2 regions of the Pseudoalteromonas sp. 31A1 genome follow, and region 1 is predicted to be linked to the other one. Evidence: predicted binding sites of a transcription regulator. Region 1 holds the regulator's gene; the other holds the start of a gene.
The links. Region 1 encodes FliA, which starts transcription of late flagellar genes. Its sites were predicted from a motif close to CTAAAGNTNNNNNNNNNNNNGCCGATA; they were not measured.
Positions count from the first base shown of each region.

Region 1 (10,983 bases):
AAAAATGGGTTTATCGGTTGTTGTAACTTTTGTTGTAGTTCCTGTTCTGCCCCCAGCTACATTCACTAATTTATTTTCGTTTGAGATGATTTTAGTCGTTATTCAACAAATGATGATTGGTGTTGCTATTGGTTTTGCATCTATACTTTTATTAAATACTTTTGTGTTAGCAGGGCAAATACTCGCGATGCAAACCGGTTTAGGTTTTGCTTCGGTTATTGACCCTTCTAATGGCGCGAGTGTGCCTGCTGTGGGCCAGTTTTTCCTTATTTTGGCCACCCTATTATTTTTTGCTTTTAACGGTCATTTAATGATGATTCAAATGGTGGTGCATAGTTTTCAAGTGCTACCCATTGATGGCACATGGTGGTCTGTAGATCATTACTGGGACATAGTGACCTGGGGCGGCTGGATGTTTACTACAGCACTTGTACTTTCACTTGCACCGCTTACCGCGATGCTCGTTATTAATATGTCGTTTGGTATTATGACGCGTGCAGCGCCGCAATTAAATATTTTCTCTATTGGTTTTCCGTTTACCTTGGTAGCGGGACTTATTATTATTTGGGCGACACTAGGTAACTTTGTTACTCAGTTTGAGTTTCAATGGTTAAAAATGGTTGAGCTAATGTGTACTTTAGTTGGTTGCTCACCTTAGGAGAAAGTCATGTCTGAAGACTCAGGACAAGAAAAAACAGAAGAACCCACATCCAAAAAACTTGAAGAATCTAAAAAGAAAGGCCAAATAGCGCGCTCAAAAGAGCTAGGCACCATGTTTGTACTTATTTTTTCGGCTATATCGCTTTTGATGTATGGGCCAGAAATTGGCAAAGGTTTATACAATGTAATGGGCCGAACCCTTAGCTTAAATCGCAACGAAGCCTTTGATACCACTAAAATGTTTGCCGTATGGGGAGAGGTTGCAGACGCTTTAATGTTTCCTATGGCTATGTTTGTATTAATTATAGTTTTGGCTGCATTTATTGGTAATACGTTATTAGGTGGTTTTAATTTTAGCTGGGAAGCCGCTGCACCTAAAGCAAGTAAAATGTCGCCAATGAAAGGCTTTAAACGTATGTTTGGCCCGCAAGCGGCTATTGAGCTTGTAAAGTCACTTTTAAAATTTGGTTTGGTTGCAAGTTTTGCTATATTTTTAATTAATACCTATTTTGATGAAATACTGCATTTAAGTTTAGAAAGTGCACCAGGTAATATTATCCATGCCTTAGAGATTTTAGGCTGGATGTTTTTAGGCCTTTCATGCACTTTAATTATTATTGCGGCTATTGATGCACCATTTCAAAGTTATAACCATAACAAACAACTTAAAATGACAATGCAAGAGATTAAAGATGAGTATAAAAACTCTGAAGGTGACCCACAAATAAAAGCGCGTATTAGGCAAACACAAAGGCAAATGTCGCAAAATCGTATGATGCAAGATGTCCCTGACGCTGATGTTATTGTTACCAACCCAACTCACTACTCAGTAGCATTAAAATACGATACAGAGCGCGCAGGAGCGCCAATAGTGCTTGCTAAGGGTATCGATGAAATGGCGATGCAAATTAGAAAAGTAGCAATAGGGAATGAAGTACCTATTTTAGAATCCCCTATGTTGACCCGAGCGCTTTATCATACGGCTGAAGTAGGAGAGCAAATACCTGATCAGCTATTTACTGCAGTAGCGCAAGTTTTAGCGTATGTATTTCAGCTTAAGCGCTTTAATAAAGGGCGCGGTAAACGTCCAACTAAGCTCAATAACAAGCTCCCAATCCCCGATGCCTACAAGTATTAAACCGTTAACTTAGTAACTTGGAATAGTTATTGCTAATTCTACGTAGTGTCAATTTTTTGAAATTGTAGAATTATGAGTTTTAAAGCGGTATTACAACAACTTAACAGAGACAAAAAAGACTATGCCAAAGGGGTAGGTACTCCTTTGCTTGTGCTTGCAGCCTTGGGAATGGTGATCTTACCGTTACCGCCATTTTTACTCGATATCCTTTTCTCGTTTAATATTGCCCTCGCATTAGTGGTTTTACTCGTGACTGTTTACACGATGAAGCCGGTTGAGTTTGGTATATTCCCCTCTGTATTACTAATCGCTACGATTATGCGTTTAGCGCTTAACGTTGCCAGCACTCGAGTTGTATTACTTGAAGGTCATAATGGTGGTGATTCTGCCGGTAAAGTAATTGAAGCGTTTGGCTCAGTTGTTATTGGTGGTAACTACGCAGTTGGTTTGGTCGTATTTTTAATCCTTATTATTATTAACTTTGTGGTAATTACCAAAGGTGCTGGGCGTATTTCTGAGGTATCTGCACGTTTCACCCTTGATGCAATGCCGGGTAAACAAATGGCAATCGACGCCGATTTAAACGCTGGTTTTATCAGTGCTGAGCAAGCGCGTGACCGCCGCGAGGAAGTAACTCGCGAAGCCGATTTTTACGGCTCAATGGATGGTGCGAGTAAATTTGTAAAAGGCGATGCCATTGCAGGTATTGTTATATTAATCATCAATATTGTTGGTGGTTTATTTGTCGGTATGATTCAACATAATTTGAGTTTTGGCAACGCAATGGAAGTATATACATTACTTACCATTGGTGATGGCTTAGTTGCTCAACTCCCTTCTTTACTGCTTTCAATTGGTACCGCGATTGTTGTAACACGTCAAAATGAGTCGCTCAATATGGGTGATCAATTTAAGAAACAACTAGGTAACGAAAAATCACTCTTTATTGCTTCAGGTATTTTGATCATCATGGGTTTAGTGCCTGGTATGCCGCATTTTGCTTTTTTAAGTTTAGGTGCGTTATTGGGTTATTTAGCTTACTACACACAGCAAACTAAGTTAAAAGCCGCTGCAGCAGAAGCCGAAGAAGCCGCCAGTGGCGGAAGCGCTGCAACAGGTATTGCCAATAAACAAGAGCAAAAAGAACTTGGTTGGGATGATGTTCAGCAGGTTGACGTAATTGGCCTAGAAGTAGGTTACAGATTAATTCCGTTGGTAGATCAATCTCAAGGTGGTGAGCTACTTAATCGTATTAAAGGTGTACGTAAAAAGCTTTCTCAAGAACTTGGTTTTTTAGTACCACCTGTTCATATTCGCGATAATTTAGAGCTTGATCCAAATGCTTACAGAATAACGCTAATGGGTGTTTCAACCGGTGAAAGCGAACTTAAACATGGCGACGAGCTAGCGATTAACCCAGGGCAAGTATTTGGTCCTATTAAAGGGGTTGAAACTAAAGATCCTGCGTTTGGCCTTGATGCAGTATGGATCAAGCCTGATCAAAAAGATGAAGCGCAATCACTAGGTTATACCGTTGTAGATTCAGCCACGGTAGTCGCCACTCATATTAGCCAGTTATTAACTAACAGTGCGGCGTTGCTACTAGGGCATGAAGAAGTTCAAAACCTGCTTGATATGCTTGCTAAAAGCCATCCTCGCTTAGTAGAAGGACTAGTACCTGATGTGCTGCCATTAACTGCAATTGTAAAAGTGCTGCAAAATTTATTGAATGAAGGTGTAGCTATTCGCGATATGCGCTCAATTGTTCAAACCCTTGTTGAGTATGGTCCGCGTAGCCAAGACCCTGATGTATTAACGGCTGCAGTGCGTATTTCTCTGCGTAGGTTAATTGTTCAAGATGCGGTGGGCATGTCATCAGAAATCCCTGTCATAACCTTGGCACCTGAGTTGGAACAGATGTTGCATCAGTCATTACAAAATGCAGGCGATGAAGGTGCCGGTATTGAGCCTGGACTTGCAGAGCGACTTCAAGTGTCATTGACACAAGCGCATCAAAATCAAGAAATGGCCGGTGAACCTTCTATATTGCTAACGTCAGGAATGTTACGCACTGTGTTATCTCGTTTTGTTAAGTACACCATTCCAGGATTGAGAGTGATGTCTTATCAAGAGGTACCAGACGAAAGACAGATCAAGATTGTTAGCTCTGTAGGCCAACAATAAGATTTTAACAGGGGTTGAATCATGAAAATTAAACGTTTTTTTGCTAAAGATATGCGCACAGCACTTAAAGAAGTTAAAGATGAGTTAGGTGTTGATGCGGTTATTATGTCAAATAAGAAGCTGGCTAACGGTGTAGAAATTGTAGCGGCAGTTGATTATGACAAAGCAGCCCCTAAAGTAGCAGCGCAACCACAACGTACTGCAGAGCCGCGTGCTCAAGCTCCACAGCAAAGTATGCATAATTTTGTAAAACCAGAGCCTCAGCGTGCCAAACCAGAGCCGCAGGCAAAAGTGGCTGACAGCCTACAAGCTTTATTAGAGCGCCAATCACCGCGTCCTCGCTCCCCTGAACTTGCATCAATGTTTTCACAATCAGGTATTGATACTACAGATAACTATCAAGAACCAGTTATGGAACAGCGTACTAAAAATATGTTTGCTCCTGAAAATGCAGCGCCAGTTCGTCCACAAACTCAAGCGGATAGCTTAGGTTTTGATGATTTAGACAGCGACTTTGATGATTTAGATAGTCCAGTAACTGCTCGCCAACAAACACCCAATAATGAAAGCGAAGAAATGACAACAATGCGTGAAGAAATGAACGCAATTCGTCAATTGCTTGAGCATCAAGTATCGGGCTTAATGCAGCAAGATATGGCGCGTCGCGATCCAACACGCGCTTGCATGGTTGACCGCTTAGTCGGTATGGGTATTGATAAAGAAGTAGCGCAACAAATGGCATGTTTTGTACCTGATGATGTATCTCGTAAGCAAGGCTGGAAAGCGTTGTTAACGATGGTCGAAGATCAAATGCAAACAACCAATAATGAAATACTTCGCCAAGGTGGTGTATATGCGTTAGTGGGTCCAACAGGTGTTGGTAAAACAACAACAGTTGCTAAGCTTGCAGCTTTAGGCGCACAAAAATATGGCGCTGATAAAGTGGCCTTAATAACCACTGATACATACAGAATTGGTGCTTATGAACAGCTTGCTACTTACGGCCGTATTATTGGTTGTGGTGTAAAGCAAGTTAAAGATGCTAATGAATTAGCTGAAGTTTTATATCATTTACGAAATAAACGTCTAGTATTAATTGATACAGCAGGTATGAGTCAGCGAGATTTACGTTTAACTGAGCAGTTAAACACGTTAATGCGTAACCAACGTGTGGATATTCGCAGCTACTTAGTACTAAGCGCGACGGCACAAATTAATGTATTACAAGAAACAGTACGTCACTTTAAAAAAGTACAGTTAAGTGGTTGTATTTTCACTAAGTTAGATGAATCATTAAGTTTGGGTGAGATTATTAGTATTGCGATTCAAAATCGCCTTCCAATAGGGTATCTTACTAACGGTCAACGAGTGCCAGAAGATATTCGTGTTGCAAATGCTGAAAAACTAGTGAAAAAGGCTGAGCAGTTATATTTAAAAAGAGCAAAAGCACAACATTCAAGGCACCAAGCAGTGGCGCCAAGTACAGTAGGGATGTATGATTAACACAGTATTAGATCAAGCAAGCGGCCTGCGCAAAATGAGTCAAAACAATAACAACGGCGTAAAAGTTATCGCTGTAACCGGTGGTAAAGGTGGGGTGGGGAAAACAAATGTTTCTCTAAATACCGCTATTGCACTAGGGCAACAAGGTAATAGAGTATTAGTGCTGGATGCTGACCTAGGTTTAGCAAACTGTGATGTGATGCTTGGTTTACGTGTAGAGCGCAATTTATCACACGTTTTGTCAGGTGAATGTGAGCTTGACGAGATTTTAGTTGAAGGGCCTGCTGGTATTAAAATTGTACCTGCTACATCGGGCTCGCAAAGTATGGTTGAATTATCGCCATCTGAGCATGCCGGGCTAATTCGTGCATTTAGCGAATTGAATACCGAATTTGATATTTTAATTGTAGATACAGCCGCTGGTATTTCAGACATGGTGCTAAGCTTCTCACGAGCAGCACAAGATGTAATGGTTGTAGTGTGCGATGAACCAACATCAATAACCGATGCTTACGCACTTATTAAAGTATTAAGCCGCGAGCACGGTGTTTATAAGTTCAAAATTGTTGCCAATATGGTCCGCAGTATGCGTGAAGGCACTGAATTGTTTGCAAAACTATCTAAAGTTACCGATCGCTTTTTAGATGTTTCAATGGAGCTAGTAGCAACGGTTCCTTATGACGAAAATATGCGCAAAGCAACACGTCGCCAAAAGGTGATTGTTGAGCTCTTTCCAAGTTCGCCAGCCGCTCTCGCGTTTAAAGCGCTGGCGACAAAAGCAGTTAAATGGCCAATACCAAATCAACCATCTGGGCATTTAGAGTTTTTCATTGAGAAACTAGTAAACGGCTAATTATGACAACATTGGTGAATAGAGCTATGGGATATCAATCAACACAAAACTTAAATGTGATTGTTGAGAAACATGCATCACTTGTTAAAAAAGTGGCATGTCATCTAATTGCTCGATTACCACCTAGCGTTCAGCTTGATGATTTAATTCAATCAGGAATGATAGGTTTAATAGAAGCTTCAAAAAACTTTGATGCAACAAAAGGCGCAAGCTTTGAAACCTTCGCCGGTATTCGTATTCGCGGGGCTATGCTTGATGAAATGCGCCGTGGTGATTGGGCTCCTCGTTCAGTACACCGTAAAAGCCGACAAGTTGCAGAAGCAATTACTGGGCTCGAAAGCAGTTTGAATCGCGAACCAACAGATATAGAAGTTGCTGAAAAACTTGAAATTTCACTCAATGAGTACCATCATATTTTAAATGATGTTAATACCAGTAAAGTATTAGGCATAGAAGACCTTGGTGTAGATGAGGATGTTATTACTCCCGTAGGCCAAGATTTAGCGCTAGACAAACCTTTTAATAATGTTAAAAATGATCGGTTTAATGAGTCTTTGCTAAATGCAATAAAGTCATTACCAGAGCGTGATGCAATGGTACTTTCTTTATACTATAACGATGAAATGAATTTAAAAGAAATAGGACATATACTCGATGTAAGCGAATCGCGTGTAAGTCAGATACATGGTCAGGCGATGATTAAGCTTAAAGCTAAAATCAATGACTGGATAAACTAGTAGTAAGTAAACTAAGGTTAATACCTCACTGGGGGATGTTTTGGATAAAAACATGAAAATTCTTGTAGTTGATGATTTTTCAACGATGAGACGAATTATAAAAAACCTATTACGTGACTTAGGTTTCACTAATGTTCAAGAAGCTGATGACGGGTCTACAGCTTTGCCTATGTTACAAAATCAAGTATTTGATTTTGTGGTTACAGATTGGAATATGCCGGGAATGCAAGGTATTGACCTTTTAAGAGCAATTCGTGCAGATGATAAGTTAAAACATATCCCTGTATTGATGGTAACGGCAGAAGCTAAAAAAGAACAAATAATAGCTGCAGCGCAAGCTGGCGTTAATGGTTATATTGTTAAGCCATTTACGGCTGGAACATTAAAAACTAAATTAGAAAAAGTATTTGAACGCTTAGGCTAATGATGGGGGAGAGGCTTATGTCAGCACCAGCTGCGCCTCAAATAACGTTAGAACAAGCTCGTCAACTCGTCATTTATTTAGAAAACGATGAGCAAGATAAAGCTAATCAGTTGATTTTAGAGACAGCTTCGCAAGAGCAGTCTAAATTATTTGCTGAAGTTGGGAAGTTGACTCGTCAACTGCACGAAGCACTTAAAAGCTTTGAGCTTGATACTCGCTTAACTAACATAACGACAGATGCGATTCCAGATGCTAAAAAGCGGCTTAATTATGTTATAGAAATGACAGAAAATGCGGCTAATAAAACAATGGATGCTGTTGAGGCTAGTTTACCTATAGCTCAGCAACTTGCAGATGAAATATCTCATATCAAACCGACATGGGATCGTTTAATGAGCCGGGAGATTGAGCTTGGTGAGTTTAAACAACTTTGCCATAGTATCGATAAGTTTATGAATAACTCTCATCATAAAACGGATGAGCTTCAAAGCTTAATGACAAATGTACTAATGGCTCAAGACTATCAAGACTTAACAGGTCAAGTTATTCGCCGTGTTATAGAACTTGTTAGAGAAGTAGAAGAAAGCTTACTTCATCTTTTAACAGCGTTTGCTGAACAAGATGACAGTGACAACACAGCGAATAAAGTAGAACAACAAAAAATAAAAGAACCAGTTGCCACACAAACTTTAGCAGGTCCTGAAGGCCCTATTATTGATAAAGAATCGCGTAATGATGTTGTATCTGATCAAGATGAAGTCGATGATCTTTTATCAAGTTTGGGCTTCTAAGAGGAGAGTAACTGCATGTTTGAAGTCGATGAAGATATTTTACAAGACTTTCTTGTAGAGGCAGGAGAAATCCTAGAGCTTTTATCTGAACAGTTAGTTGAACTGGAAAATAATCCAGAAGATACCGAGTTACTAAATGCCATATTTAGAGGCTTTCACACTGTAAAAGGTGGTGCAGGTTTTTTAGCTATGACAGAACTTGTTGATGCTTGCCACGGCGCTGAAAACGTATTTGATTTACTACGTCAAGGCGTGCGAACGGTCAATTCAGAGTTAATGGATGTTATTTTACAAGCGCTCGACACCATTAATGAAATGTTCGCGACTATCCAAAATAGGGATAAGCCAGAACCAGCAGATCCTGAGTTACTTCAAACCCTCCATATTTTGGGCCTACCTCCAACAGAAGCCGAGCTTAACGGAGTCGCTTCAGAAACTGACGTTGAACAACCTCTTGATGAAGTAGTTGATACGCCAATAGCTGATGAGGAAGATCCATTTGCATTTGATGAAATGTTTAGCGGAACTCCTTCGGTTAGTGATGCTGAAATAAACGAAATCACTGAAGATGAATTTGAAAACTTACTTGATGAACTACACGGTAAAGGACAAGGTCCTGCAGTTGAAAAGCCAGTAGCAAGTAGCAGTGATTTTAATGGTGATATTACTGATGATGAATTTGACAGCTTATTAGACGAGTTACATGGAGTTGGCAGTTTTGGTGAGGTTGAGAGTAAAGCACCTGAGCAAAGTAGTGTAGTTAAAGCACCTGTAGAACCAGCTAAACCAGCGTCAAATACTGCTAATTCATCAGATGATGAAATTAGTGATGATGAATTTGAAGCGCTTCTTGATGAACTTCATGGTAAAGGCACTGCACCTAAATCAATAGAAAGCACTCCAGCTGTGAAACAGCCCAATATCCCAGCTAAACCAGCTGCAAAAGCGAGTGTGCCTGTAAAAAAACCAGAACCTGTAAAAGCACCCGCTTCTAAACCGGTAGAAAAACCGGTTGCTAAAGCAGCGCCAGCAACGCCTAAAAAATCAGCGCCACCAGCAGCAGAGACGACAGTTCGCGTAGATACAAAACGACTTGACCAAATTATGAATATGGTTGGTGAGTTAGTACTTGTGCGAAATCGTTTGGTTAGTTTAGCGACCAATTCAGACAGTGAAGCAATGGGTAAAGCAATCTCTAACTTAGATGTAGTGACTGCTGATATTCAAGGCGCGGTTATGCAAACGCGAATGCAACCAATTAAAAAGGTATTTGGTCGTTTCCCTCGCGTAGTACGCGATTTAGCACGCAGCTTAAACAAAGACATTGACTTACAACTTGTAGGTGAAGAAACCGATTTAGATAAAAACTTAGTGGAAGCACTAGCCGATCCGCTTGTGCATTTAGTTCGAAACTCAGTTGACCACGGTATTGAAATGCCAGCTGTTCGTGAGGCTGCCGGTAAGCCTAGAACAGGTAATGTTACTTTATCAGCGTCTCAGGAAGGCGACCATATTTTGTTGACCATTAAAGATGATGGCGCTGGTATGGATGCTGAGAAACTGAAAAAAATAGCAATTAGTAAAGGCGTGCTCGATCACGATCAAGCGAGTCGACTTTCTGACACTGAAGCATACAACCTAATTTTTGCACCTGGCTTTTCTACAAAAGAAGAGATATCTGACATTTCAGGTCGTGGTGTTGGAATGGATGTGGTGAAAACTAAAATCACCCAATTAAACGGCTCTGTAAGTATTCAATCTGAGTTAGGTGTAGGTACTATTTTAGAGATAAAAGTACCACTTACCTTAGCCATATTACCGACCTTAATGGTAATTGTTGGCGCACAAACATTTGCGTTACCACTTGCAGGTGTTAGTGAAATATTCAACTTAGATTTAACGAAAACAAATGTGGTTGATGGGCAATTAACAATTATTGTGCGTAAAAAGGCAATACCGTTATTCTACCTCGAGCACTGGTTAGTTAAAGGCTCAGATCGTTCACAGCGAAAAGCAAAAGGCCATGTAGTTATTGTGCAAATTGGTACGCAGCAAATTGGTTTTGTTGTTGACTCATTAATTGGCCAAGAAGAAGTAGTGATTAAGCCGCTTGATGCGTTACTTCAAGGAACACCAGGTATGGCAGGTGCTACAATAACTTCGGATGGTGGCATTGCACTGATTTTAGACGTTCCAAACATGTTAAAACATTACGCAGGCTAATAATAAAGTAGGTATATATTTAATATATACCTACGCATAAATTTAATAAGAGAGCTAAATGGCCGTTAAAGTTTTAGTTGTTGATGATTCAAGCTTTTTTCGCCGCAGGGTAAGCGAAATTCTTGAGCAAGATAGCGACATACAAGTTATAGGCTTTGCTGTGAATGGCAGAGAAGCTGTTGAAAAAGCAGCTCAGCTACGTCCAGATATGATCACTATGGATGTCGAAATGCCTGTGCTTGATGGTATTAGTGCAGTTAAAGAGATAATGGCGAGTAATCCAACCCCGATCTTAATGTTTTCATCACTAACACGTGATGGCGCAACAGCAACGTTTGATGCGCTAGATGCTGGAGCAATGGATTTTTTACCGAAAAAATTTGAAGACATCGCTCGCAATAATGAAGACGCTATAAAGCTTTTACAAAATAAAGTGAAAGATATAGGGCGAAGACGTTTACCGCGAACGT
Region 1 covers NZ_WTKY01000013.1:21,170-32,152, forward strand. Annotated here, with positions in the region: gene fliR (flagellar biosynthetic protein FliR) at 1-658, shown strand, start outside; gene flhB (flagellar biosynthesis protein FlhB) at 668-1,798, shown strand; gene flhA (flagellar biosynthesis protein FlhA) at 1,871-3,982, shown strand; gene flhF (flagellar biosynthesis protein FlhF) at 4,004-5,485, shown strand; gene GQR52_RS12710 (MinD/ParA family protein) at 5,478-6,338, shown strand; gene GQR52_RS12715 (RNA polymerase sigma factor FliA) at 6,365-7,075, shown strand; gene cheY (chemotaxis response regulator CheY) at 7,116-7,499, shown strand; gene GQR52_RS12725 (protein phosphatase CheZ) at 7,517-8,290, shown strand; gene GQR52_RS12730 (chemotaxis protein CheA) at 8,306-10,513, shown strand; gene GQR52_RS12735 (chemotaxis response regulator protein-glutamate methylesterase) at 10,572-10,983, shown strand, end outside.

Region 2 (10,983 bases), on a different contig from region 1:
TTAACGATATCCTACTTTCAGACAGAAGTGCTGACCGCAGCTGGGGCCTTTCTGAGGCAATGGCTTATATTGCTAAAAATGAAGGTGCTTTAGTTATTTTAGGTAAGCAAGAAAGCACTGAAGAGTTAGAGGCAACTGTAAAAGCATTTGCAGCAGCTGATGCGGGCGAAAGCGTTACGCCACGTAAATTCAAAGGTACATCTCGTACTGTTGGCGTAGGTTCGCAAATACTTGCAGATCTGGGAATTAAACAGATGCGTTTAATGAGTCGTCCTAAAAAGTATCATGCACTTTCGGGCTTTCATTTAGAAGTTGTTGATTACATTGAGCCACAATAAGCATCACGCTTAAACTAGGCTATTATTTTATTTTTATGGTATGATGCGCAGCAATTTTTGCGCAATCGCAACCGCTTGAACTTATTTTTAGGGTTATCAAATGAAAATTATTGAAGGTAATAAGTACGCTCCAGGTAAGAAATTTGCCATTGTCATTTCTCGTTTTAATGACTTTATTGGCAGCAGCCTCCTTGCAGGTGCTGTTGATGAGCTAAAACGCACTGGCGGCGTATCTGATGACGACATTACCGTTATTTATGTACCAGGCGCGGTAGAATTACCTTTAGCGGCTAAACGCGTTGCGGCAAAAAAAGAGTATGATGCAATCATCGCATTAGGCGTAGTGATCAGAGGTGGTACACCACACTTTGACCTAGTTGCTGGCGAATCAAACAAAGGTCTTGCGCAAGTATCACTTGAGTATGATATCCCGGTTGCATTTGGCGTATTAACCACAGAAAGCATTGAACAAGCAATTGAGCGTGCTGGCACCAAAATGGGCAATAAAGGCGGCGAAGCTGCTTTAGGCGCGCTTGAAATGGTTAATGTGTTAGATAAAATTTAAGTTTAAGGAATTTTTGTGAAACCAGCAGCAAGACGTAAAGCACGTATCTTAGCACTCCAAGCCGTTTATTCTTGGCAAATAAGTGGCAATTTAATTGCCGATATCGAACAACAAATGTTGATCGAAACAGACGTTACTAAAATTGATGTTGAATACTTTAAAGACCTAGCGACAGGTGTTGCTGTAAATTACAAGCAACTAGATGAAGCTGTATCGCCACATTTAACACGTCCGTTTAATGACTTAGATATGGTTGAGCGCGCAATTTTACGTTTAAGCAGCTATGAACTTAAGTTCCGCGACGATGTACCTTATAAAGTTGCTATCAACGAAGGTATTGAGCTGGCCAAAATATTTGGCGCTGAAGACAGCCATAAATTTGTAAACGGTGTACTTGATAAAGCTGTTAAGCATTTACGCAAGTAAGTAACCGTTAAAGAGGGGAGCCGGCATAGGCCGGCTTTTTTGTGTATGAAGGAATTTGAATTAATTAACCGCTACTTTAAAGGTCGCGGGATCACCCGCCGTGATGTAAACCTAGGTATAGGGGATGATTGCGCTTTAGTAACTGTTCCACAAAACTGCCAACTTGCCGTTACAACAGACACTCTTGTTGCTGGCGTACACTTTTTTGATGATATTTCCCCTCGTGCATTAGGTCACAGAGCGCTTGCTGTTAATTTAAGTGATTTAGCGGCAATGGGCGCTGAGCCAACATGGGTTTCAGTTGCGTTAACCTTGCCAAGTATTGACCCACAGTGGATTGAAGAGTTTACTGAAGGCATGCATGAAATTGCAGAATACTTTAATGTGCAGATTATAGGTGGCGATACTACTCAGGGTCCATTAACCATCACTATTTGTGCAAAAGGGACTGTTCCCGAAGGTACTGCACTTCGTCGTAGTGGCGCAAAAGTGGGTGATTGGATTTATGTTACGGGTCCGCTTGGTGACGCTGGACTTGCAATTGAGTCTCGAAAACAAGATATAAGTATTGAGCCAGAGCATTTAAAGTACTTAAATAAACGCTTTGACTTTCCAACACCACGAGTTGCTGCAGGGCAGGTGTTACGAGGCCTTGCATCATCGGCTATTGATGTGTCTGATGGTTTAATCGCTGATTTAAGCCATATACTTGATATGTCGCAAGTAAATGCAGTTGTGAATATTGAAAGTATTCCGACTTCAGATGCAATGCAAGCAAGCCTTGATTTTAATCAGCAGCTTCCATTTATTCTTAGTTACGGTGATGATTACGAATTAATTTTTACTGTACCTGATAGTAATAAAAGTATGCTAGATATAAAACTACGCCAGTATGGTGTAGATGCAACATGCATAGGTCAAATTAAAAGTGGCGATGGTCAAATTGAACTTTTACACAACGGTGAAAAGTTTGATTTTAAGCAGCAAGGTTTTGAGCATTTTGCAAAGGAGCTGGTTTGAACAAAAACCGAAAGTTTAATTTAAAGCGCCCACATCAGTTTTTTGGTTTGGGTTTTGGTACTGGGCTTGCGCCTAAAGCGCCTGGTACATTTGGCACTTTTGCTGCACTGCCATTCATTTTTATGACTATGTATTATCCGCTATGGTTGCAAATTGTGTTTGCCGTAGTGATCAGTATATTTGGTATATGGGCCTGCGGTAAAACGGCTGATGATTTAGGCGTGCACGACCATCCTGCTATTGTATGGGATGAAGTGGCAGGTTATTACATTACAATGATTGGTGCAGCACTTAGCTGGCAAACATTACTCGTTGGTTTTTTGTTATTTCGCTTTTTTGATATAGCAAAACCTGGCCCAATCCGTATGCTAGACAAACGAGTACATGGTGGTTTAGGTATTATGGCCGATGATATACTTGCGGGCGTTTTTTCGCTTATATGCTTACAGGCGCTAATAAAAGTGGGTTTACTACCCTTTTAATTTTTTATATTTGATTTGTTTAACTAGGTGGCAGCAATATGATGCGATTTTTACTGGTTTGTGTACTGATGTTGTGCGCGACACCAAGTTGGGCTTCAATTAGTGATTACGTAGTTAAGCAATGGAATATAAAAGATGGTCTACCTTCGCAATCACTTAAAAGCGTAGTACAAGACCAGCAAGGCTATATGTGGCTTGGTACTCAGTTTGGCTTAAGCCGTTTTGATGGCACAACATTTACAAACTACAACACGCAAAATAGCCCGTTCTTGCCTAGTAATGGTATTAATAAACTTTTAGTCGATTCTAGTGGCTTATTATGGGTAGGTACTAAAAGTGGCTTGGTAGTTATTAATCCTGCCACATTTGCAGCACAAGAGTTTAATATTAAAGGTCCAGTAAGAGATATTCTTGAGGACTCCAAAGGCAGCATATGGATTGCGGCTAATGGTTTATACTATGTAGATAGAGGGCAAGTTGATTTACGCACTCAAGTAAATGGCCCCCTACCTATTGTTAATGCTACCGTAATTACCCAAATTGTTGGCTCTGTTAGCCAAATGGCACTCTCTCCAGAAGGTATTTGGCTAGTTAATGATCGTCATTTATTACGCCTTACTAAAAACTCATCAGATTTCTCTAAACTACGTTTAGAGCTTACCGCTAAAATATCGTTACCAGAGCGCTTAGCGCAAACCATAGTGCACGATTTATCATTCTTAAACGGTAATTTGTATATAGCCTCTGAGCTAGGTGCATACTTTTTAGATTTAGATGACGAACTAAGACCTTTTCCTTTACCAAATGCAAATAACTCAGCCGTTTATAAGTTTATGAGTGATACCGATGGTGGCTTATGGGTTTCGACTTATGGACGTTTATTATTTAGAGATAAAACCGGTGAGTGGCAATGGGTAGAACCAAGCCAACTTGATCAAAGCATATGGTTTGCTGATATTTTTAGAGATGATAAAAATAACGTTTGGTTAGCAAGTTTTAGTGAAGGCTTATGGCTTGCCCATGAAGGGCGGGTAGAAAGGCATTCAGCAGTTTCAGATATGACCGAGTCTGTTATGGCTATTAGCCAAGCTCCAGATGGAAAACTGTGGGTTGCTAACAAAAGCGGCATTGGTTATTTCGATTTAGATAAAAGTTTTATTAATTTAGTTCCAAGTAGTAAATATGGATACGCGTCAGTACACGATCTACAATTCGATGGTGAGCGATTATATATAGCCACGGGGCGCGGCTTATTTGTTTTTGAAAACAAGACACTTTATACCGTCCCTGGTCGAGCGCTTCGCGATAACCCGGTATTTGCAATAAGTCGCTCTAGTAAAGGCGGTTTTTGGATTGGTACCGGACGCGGTTTATATCGATTAAATTATGCTGGTTTAACGCCTTTTGCATATAACGCTTTTTTAGGTAGTAAGTTTATTACCTACGTATTGGATAAAACAAACTTTGGTGTGATTGGTACTAGTAAAGGCGCATATTACTTTACAGACCGTGGCATTGAAAAAATTGGTGACCAAACAACACTTGAAAGCGCATACGTAACTAGCGTGCTCCATATAGATGGTGTGGGTATTTTAATCGGCTCTCTTAACGACGGGCTTTTTTACAGAAGTACGCAAGGGCAATGGCGTCAACTCGATGCAGCTAATGGTTTACCGTATGGTTCTATATTTAGCCTAGAATATGATGAAAAATTAAAGCATGTTTGGGTAAGCACCATGAAAGGTGTTTACAGAATGCCTGTAGAGCAATTTAAGACAGAGATAAAAAGCCTAAAAGTTGAAGAAGTAATTTCATCTTTTGACCGTCAACTCGATGGTAAAGCGAATCAATGTTGTAGTGGACTTGGGCATGATGCGGTAGCAGACACCGGTAATTCTATTTGGTACCCAAGCTTACAAGGTGTTGTTGAAATACCTAAAAATGTAGAGCTATTTGGTGTGCTTGCATTAAAGCCAACAATAGAAACAATAACAACACCACTTCGTCATTTAACCACCGCTGCGCTTGGTAAAAAACCATCATTAGAAACAGACGAGCGTGATATAACGCTAACTTACACAGCTATTGATTATTATGCACCAAACAGTATTGAATTTAGATATAAACTAAGTGGCTTAGATAGTGACTGGCGCTATGCTAATACGCGACGTGAAGCTATTTATACTAACTTGCCTCCAGGCTCGTTTTTGTTTCAATTAGAAGCGAAGCGCCAAGGTGAAGACTGGACTAAAGCGCAAGAAGTAGAATACGGTTTTGTAGTGCCTGAGCGCTTTGACGAAACTATTTACTTTAGGCTTTTAATTACCAGTGGCTTTATTTTGCTTTTTTATCTCATTTTTTGGGTATTTAGAGCGCAAGAGCGTAGAAAACAAGAAGCATTAGAGGGCTTGATCACCGAGCGTACCTTAGAGCTTCGTCAAGCTAATGATAAATTAGGGCAAGTGAATTCACAGCTTAAATTAGTTAGTCACTCAGATGAGCTAACGGGGCTGCGTAGCCGCCGCTTTTTGTTTGATCAACTTCCAAAAGATATTGAACACTTTCAACGTAATTCGCAATCGCTGCAGGCACAAGGCAAGTCATTGGTGCTGGTAATTATTAACTTTGATAATTTCAGCCGTATCAATGATGCCTATGGCCCAATTGCAGGTGATAGCTGCTTACAGCAAATGGCTGCATTATTAAATTCGCGTACGCAGGGCTCTGACTATGTGGCACGTTGGAGTGGTGATGAGTTTTTACTATTATTACGTGATTTTAAATGCAATAAAATAGACAGCTATGCTTCAGATCTTTGTAAAGTAATAGCGGCTAATTTATTCCAATTACCAAATGGAAAAACAACTAATATCACGGCATCAATTGGTTGGTCATTTTATCCATTACCACTTTTGGGTGGGCAGGTAATTAGCTGGGAAACATCTATTAACCTAGCTGATATTTCATTGCACCAAGTTAAAAAGCGCGGTGGTGATGGTGTTGCAAATATTACGTTTGATGATCAGCTTGATGCATTTGAGTTTGAACAAAATTCTAACGTTGATCAACAATTAGGTATTTTACAAAGCAATGGCCTAGCTGATATTAAAGTGTGGATGCGCTGATCAGCAATATTTGATATTAAAAAAGGAGCCTAGGCTCCTTTTTTAATATGCTCAACTTTAGATGTATAGGAAGTTAATTAATAAACGCTTTAATAGCGGTTAATATTCCTTGCTCGCCTAATCCCATTTCATCGTGCATTTCATCTTGGGTGCCGTGTTTAATAAACTCATCAGGAATACCTAAGTTAAGGATATTAATATCAGCTTTTTGCGTTGCTAAGAATTCGTTAACTGCAGAGCCGGCACCGCCAGCAATCGCATTATCTTCAAGCGTAACAATTACATCGTGGCTAGTTGCAAGCTCATTTAAAAGTGCGGTATCAAGTGGTTTAATAAAACGCATATTAACAAGCGTTGCATCTAATTCATCTGCAGCAAGCTGTGCATTTTCAAGTAATGTACCGAACGATAAAATGGCAATTTTACTGCCTTTCTTAATTGTATCTGCCTTACCTATTTCAAGCAGTTGCATAGTGCTTTCAATGTCTGCAGTACCTGCACTACCTCGAGGATAACGAACTGCAACAGGGCAGTTTGCTTTATAACCGGTGTATAGCATTTGGCGGCATTCGTTGGTATCGCTTGGTGCCATAATTACCATATTTGGAATGCAGCGCATAAAGCTTAAATCGTACGCACCTTGGTGAGTTTCACCATCGGCTCCAACAATACCAGCGCGGTCAATGGCAAATAATACAGGTAAGTTTTGCAGTGCAACATCATGTATTAATTGGTCATACGCACGTTGTAAAAAGCTTGAGTAAATAGCAACAACAGGTTTTAAACCTTCACAGGCAAAACCAGCAGCTAAAGTAACAGCATGTTGCTCAGCAATGGCGACATCAAAGTATTGATCTGGATGTTCTTTAGAAAAGCGTACCATGCCTGAGCCTTCGCGCATTGCAGGCGTGATAGCCATTAACTTGCTATCTTGCTCGGCCATATCGCATAACCAATCACCGAATACTTTTGAAAAAGTAGCAGCACTAGGTTTAGATTTAGGCAGACTAGTTGTGCTCGGATCGAATTTTGGTACACCATGGTAGCCAATAGGATCGGCTTCAGCTGGTTTATAGCCCTTACCTTTTTGTGTTTTTATATGTAGAAGCTGTGGGCCTTTTAAATTACGCATATTACGTAGCGTATCAACAAGCATGTTTACATCGTGACCATCAATTGGACCAATATAATTTAGGCCTAATTCTTCAAAGAAGGTACCCGGGATCATCATGCCTTTAATGTGCTCTTCCATTTTACTGGCAAGTTGCTTTACAGGAGGTACACCTGAGAGTAACTTTTTACTACCTTCACGAATGTTAGTATAAAAGCTACCCGATAAAATACGGGCAAAGTGATTTGTTAATGCGCCAACATTTTCAGAAATCGACATTTCGTTATCATTTAAAATAATAAGCATGTCTGATTTTACATCACCTAAATGATTCATCGCTTCAAATGCCATGCCTGCGGTTATAGCCCCGTCGCCAATAATGGCAACAGACTTTCGACCTTTACCTTCTTTTTGTGCGGCAATAGACATGCCTAAAGCAGCTGAAATAGACGTGCTTGAATGGCCTACGCTAAACGTATCGTATTGACTTTCATCGCGAAAAGGAAAAGGGTGTAAACCGTCTTTTTGACGAATAGTGTGCATTTGCTCGCGACGACCAGTAAGGATTTTATGCGGATAAGCTTGATGACCCACGTCCCAAACTAGGCGATCGTCTGGAGTGTTATAAACATAATGCAGCGCAACGGTTAGTTCAACCGTCCCTAAACCAGACGCTAGATGACCGCTACTTTGCGATACTGAGTTGAGTAAATAATCGCGCAGCTCATTGCTAAATGCAGGGAGTTTGTCTTGCGCTAAGTCACGCAATTGGGCTGGCTCGTCAACCAAATTAAGTAATGGATACTTGCTACTATCAAGTGTCATGGTTTTATATATATCCTTCGCTAACATTAATTAATCCAAAGCTTTTACGAATAATTAATGTTGAGTAATAATGTCAGTGCTAATTGCAATACGTATGAGCAAAAATTAGTGGTCACGCTCAATTAGGTAATTTGCTAGCGACGCAAGAAGTGTTGTGTCAGCATCTATATTTGCTAACGCTTCATGGGCTTGTTGTATTAAATTCTGCGCCTTTTCTTTAGCGCCTAGCATACCTAATAACGCCGGATATGTCGCTTTATTCGCGGCAATATCGGAGCCTTGTGGCTTTCCTAAAATAACTGTATCGCCTTCAACATCTAAAATGTCGTCGTGTACTTGAAATGCTAGCCCTATAGCATACCCAAAAACACTTAAATTTTCTAAGGTTTGTTGATCAGCCTTTTCACTGCACAGTGCACCAAGTGTAATTGCGCAATTAATTAGAGCCCCGGTTTTTAGCTTATGTATTCGCTCAAGCTCTTGTACGGTAATTACTTTATCTGTTGCTGCTATATCAAGGCCTTGTCCGCCAACCATACCCTGAAGGCCTGATGCGTGGGCAAGTGTAGCAATCATTTTTACTTGTGTTTGTGATGAGCATTCAAATTTGTGATTCGCAATAAGCTCAAAAGCAAGAGTTTGAAGAGCATCACCGGCTAAAATTGCATTTGCCTCGCCAAACTCTATATGACAAGTAGGGCGTCCGCGGCGTAAGTCGTCATCATCCATTGCTGGTAAGTCATCATGGACTAACGAATAGCTATGAATGCACTCAATTGCAGCAGCAAGTACGTTTAAGTCTTGATGGTTTGCGCCGAGCATTTTACCTGTGGCATAAACTAAAAATGGACGTAATCTTTTACCGCCATTAAATAATCCATACTGGGTGGCGTTCTTTACCGTTTCTTCTGTATCGAGAGGCTGATTAAAATGCTGCTGTAAGGTCGCTACTACATCTTTTTGAGCACGTTCAATATGATTTTTTATGCTCACAGTTATTCCATATCATTATCAAAATTTGTAAGTACTGACTTTTCGCCATTCCCCATCAAAACTGATACTTTTTGTTCTGCTTGCTGTAATTTCCCTGATGAAGCACTTGCTAATGCAATTCCACGCTCAAATTGCTTTAACGATTGCTCAAGCGATAAGTCACCTTGTTCCATGTCACTAACGATTGTAGATAATTCTTCTAGTGCTTGTTCGAAACTTAAGTTTTCAGGTTTTTTAGTCGCCATCTTTATTTCAGCTTACATAATAAATTTAGGGGTCAATTTTAGGGGGAATGCTAAACTAGGTCAAAGGATGATATTGGTTTTTTACCTTTATAACGTTAAATTATATTTCAAGTGCATTAATAAAGCCTTAATAGCGTCTGTTGGTTTAATAAATCAATTGATAGTTAGGTAGCCCTTATAACTTGATCTAAGATAGTGCTAAAGGCTGCTTTTTATGTTTATTTATAAAAATGGCTTAAGCAATTCAATATGTTGCCGATAAGCAGTTAATAATAAAAATTTATGATAAGGCCATTAAGCATGAAACTTCTGGAGGAAATGTGGATTTAGCAACCATAATTGGGATCCTAGGCGCAATTGGCTTAATTGTCATGTCTATGTTTATGAGTAGTAGCGGTGAAATGGCTATGTTTTACAATACCCCGTCTGTGGTTATTGTATTTGGTGGTTCACTCTTTATTGTTTTATCAAACTTCACCATGTCGCAATTTTTGGGGATAGGTAAAGTTGTTGCCAAAGCGTTTATGTTTAAAATCGAAACGCCAGAAATACTTATCGAAAAAGCAGTAGAACTTGCGGATTCAGCTCGTAAAGGCGGTTTTTTAGCACTCGAAGAAGCTGAAATTCCAAACCCCTTTATGCGCAAAGGCGTCGATATGCTCGTTGATGGCCATGATGCAGATGTAGTTCGCGCTACACTTCAAAAAGATATTTCTCTAACTACGACTCGCCATGAATTGGGCGCGGGTTTATTTAAGTCGTTAGCTGATATAGGGCCTGCAATGGGCATGATTGGTACTCTAATTGGTTTGGTTGCAATGTTGTCTAACATGGATGACCCAAAGGCAATTGGTCCGGCAATGGCAGTAGCACTATTAACAACTTTATATGGCGCGTTTTTAGCCAATGTTGTGGCAATTCCTATTCAGGTAAAACTTGAACTGCGTAAAGACGAGGAAGCGATGAATCAGCGTTTAATTTTGGATGCTATTTTAGGTATACAAGATGGTCAAAATCCAAAAGTAATCGAAGGTATTTTGAAAAATTACTTAGCTGAATCTAAACGTAAAGTAGATACCGAGGAGTAACTATGTCTGATCAAGAGTGCAAATGTCCACCACCAGGTCTACCTGCATGGATGGGAACGTTTGCCGATTTAATGTCACTGTTAATGTGCTTTTTTGTACTCTTGCTCGCGTTTTCAGAAATGGATGTACTTAAGTTTAAACAAATTGCGGGCTCTATGAAGTTTGCTTTTGGTGTGCAGAATAAAATTGAAGTAAAAGACATCCCTAAAGGGACCTCTGTTATTGCCATGGAGTTTACCCCAGGCAAACCAGAGCCAACCCCAATAGAAACCATTCAGCAGCAAACAGTCGAAATGACTCAACAAATGTTAGAGTTTCAGGCTGGCGATGAAAGCTCAGCAGGCGGCAGGCAAGAACAGCGCGGGGATAAACGCGGTGGCGAATCTCGTAGTACCTCACAAGAAGAATCTTCTGAGCAAGCAACTTCAGCAGCCGATCAGGAGCAAACTAACGAGCTTGTTAAAAAGATAGCGCAGCAGCTTGAAAAGCAAATAATCGATGGCGCAATTGAGCTTGAGTCTTTAGGGCAGCAAATAATTATTCGCATTAGAGAGAATGGTTCATTTCCTTCAGGTAGTGCATTTTTACAACCTAAGTTTAAACCTATAATTCAAGATATCGGTGTGCTGTTAAAAGATGTACCCGGTGAAATAACAGTATCTGGCCATACAGATGATTTTCAGGTATCGAATGAGTTATATATTAATAATTGGGACCTATCATCAAAGCGTGCTGTAGCCGTTGCAAGTGAACTGCAAAAAGTCC
Region 2 covers NZ_WTKY01000001.1:511,656-522,638, forward strand. Annotated here, with positions in the region: gene ribBA (bifunctional 3,4-dihydroxy-2-butanone-4-phosphate synthase/GTP cyclohydrolase II) at 1-338, shown strand, start outside; gene ribE (6,7-dimethyl-8-ribityllumazine synthase) at 439-903, shown strand; gene nusB (transcription antitermination factor NusB) at 919-1,329, shown strand; gene thiL (thiamine-phosphate kinase) at 1,375-2,349, shown strand; gene GQR52_RS02385 (phosphatidylglycerophosphatase A) at 2,346-2,831, shown strand; gene GQR52_RS02390 (ligand-binding sensor domain-containing diguanylate cyclase) at 2,870-5,956, shown strand; gene dxs (1-deoxy-D-xylulose-5-phosphate synthase) at 6,030-7,892, opposite strand; gene ispA ((2E,6E)-farnesyl diphosphate synthase) at 7,998-8,885, opposite strand; gene GQR52_RS02405 (exodeoxyribonuclease VII small subunit) at 8,888-9,130, opposite strand; gene pomA (flagellar motor protein PomA) at 9,451-10,218, shown strand; gene GQR52_RS02415 (flagellar motor protein MotB) at 10,221-10,983, shown strand, end outside.
Region 2: pomA (flagellar motor protein PomA) is a predicted target of FliA. The motif match lies at 9,365-9,391, and genes of this name have one in related genera.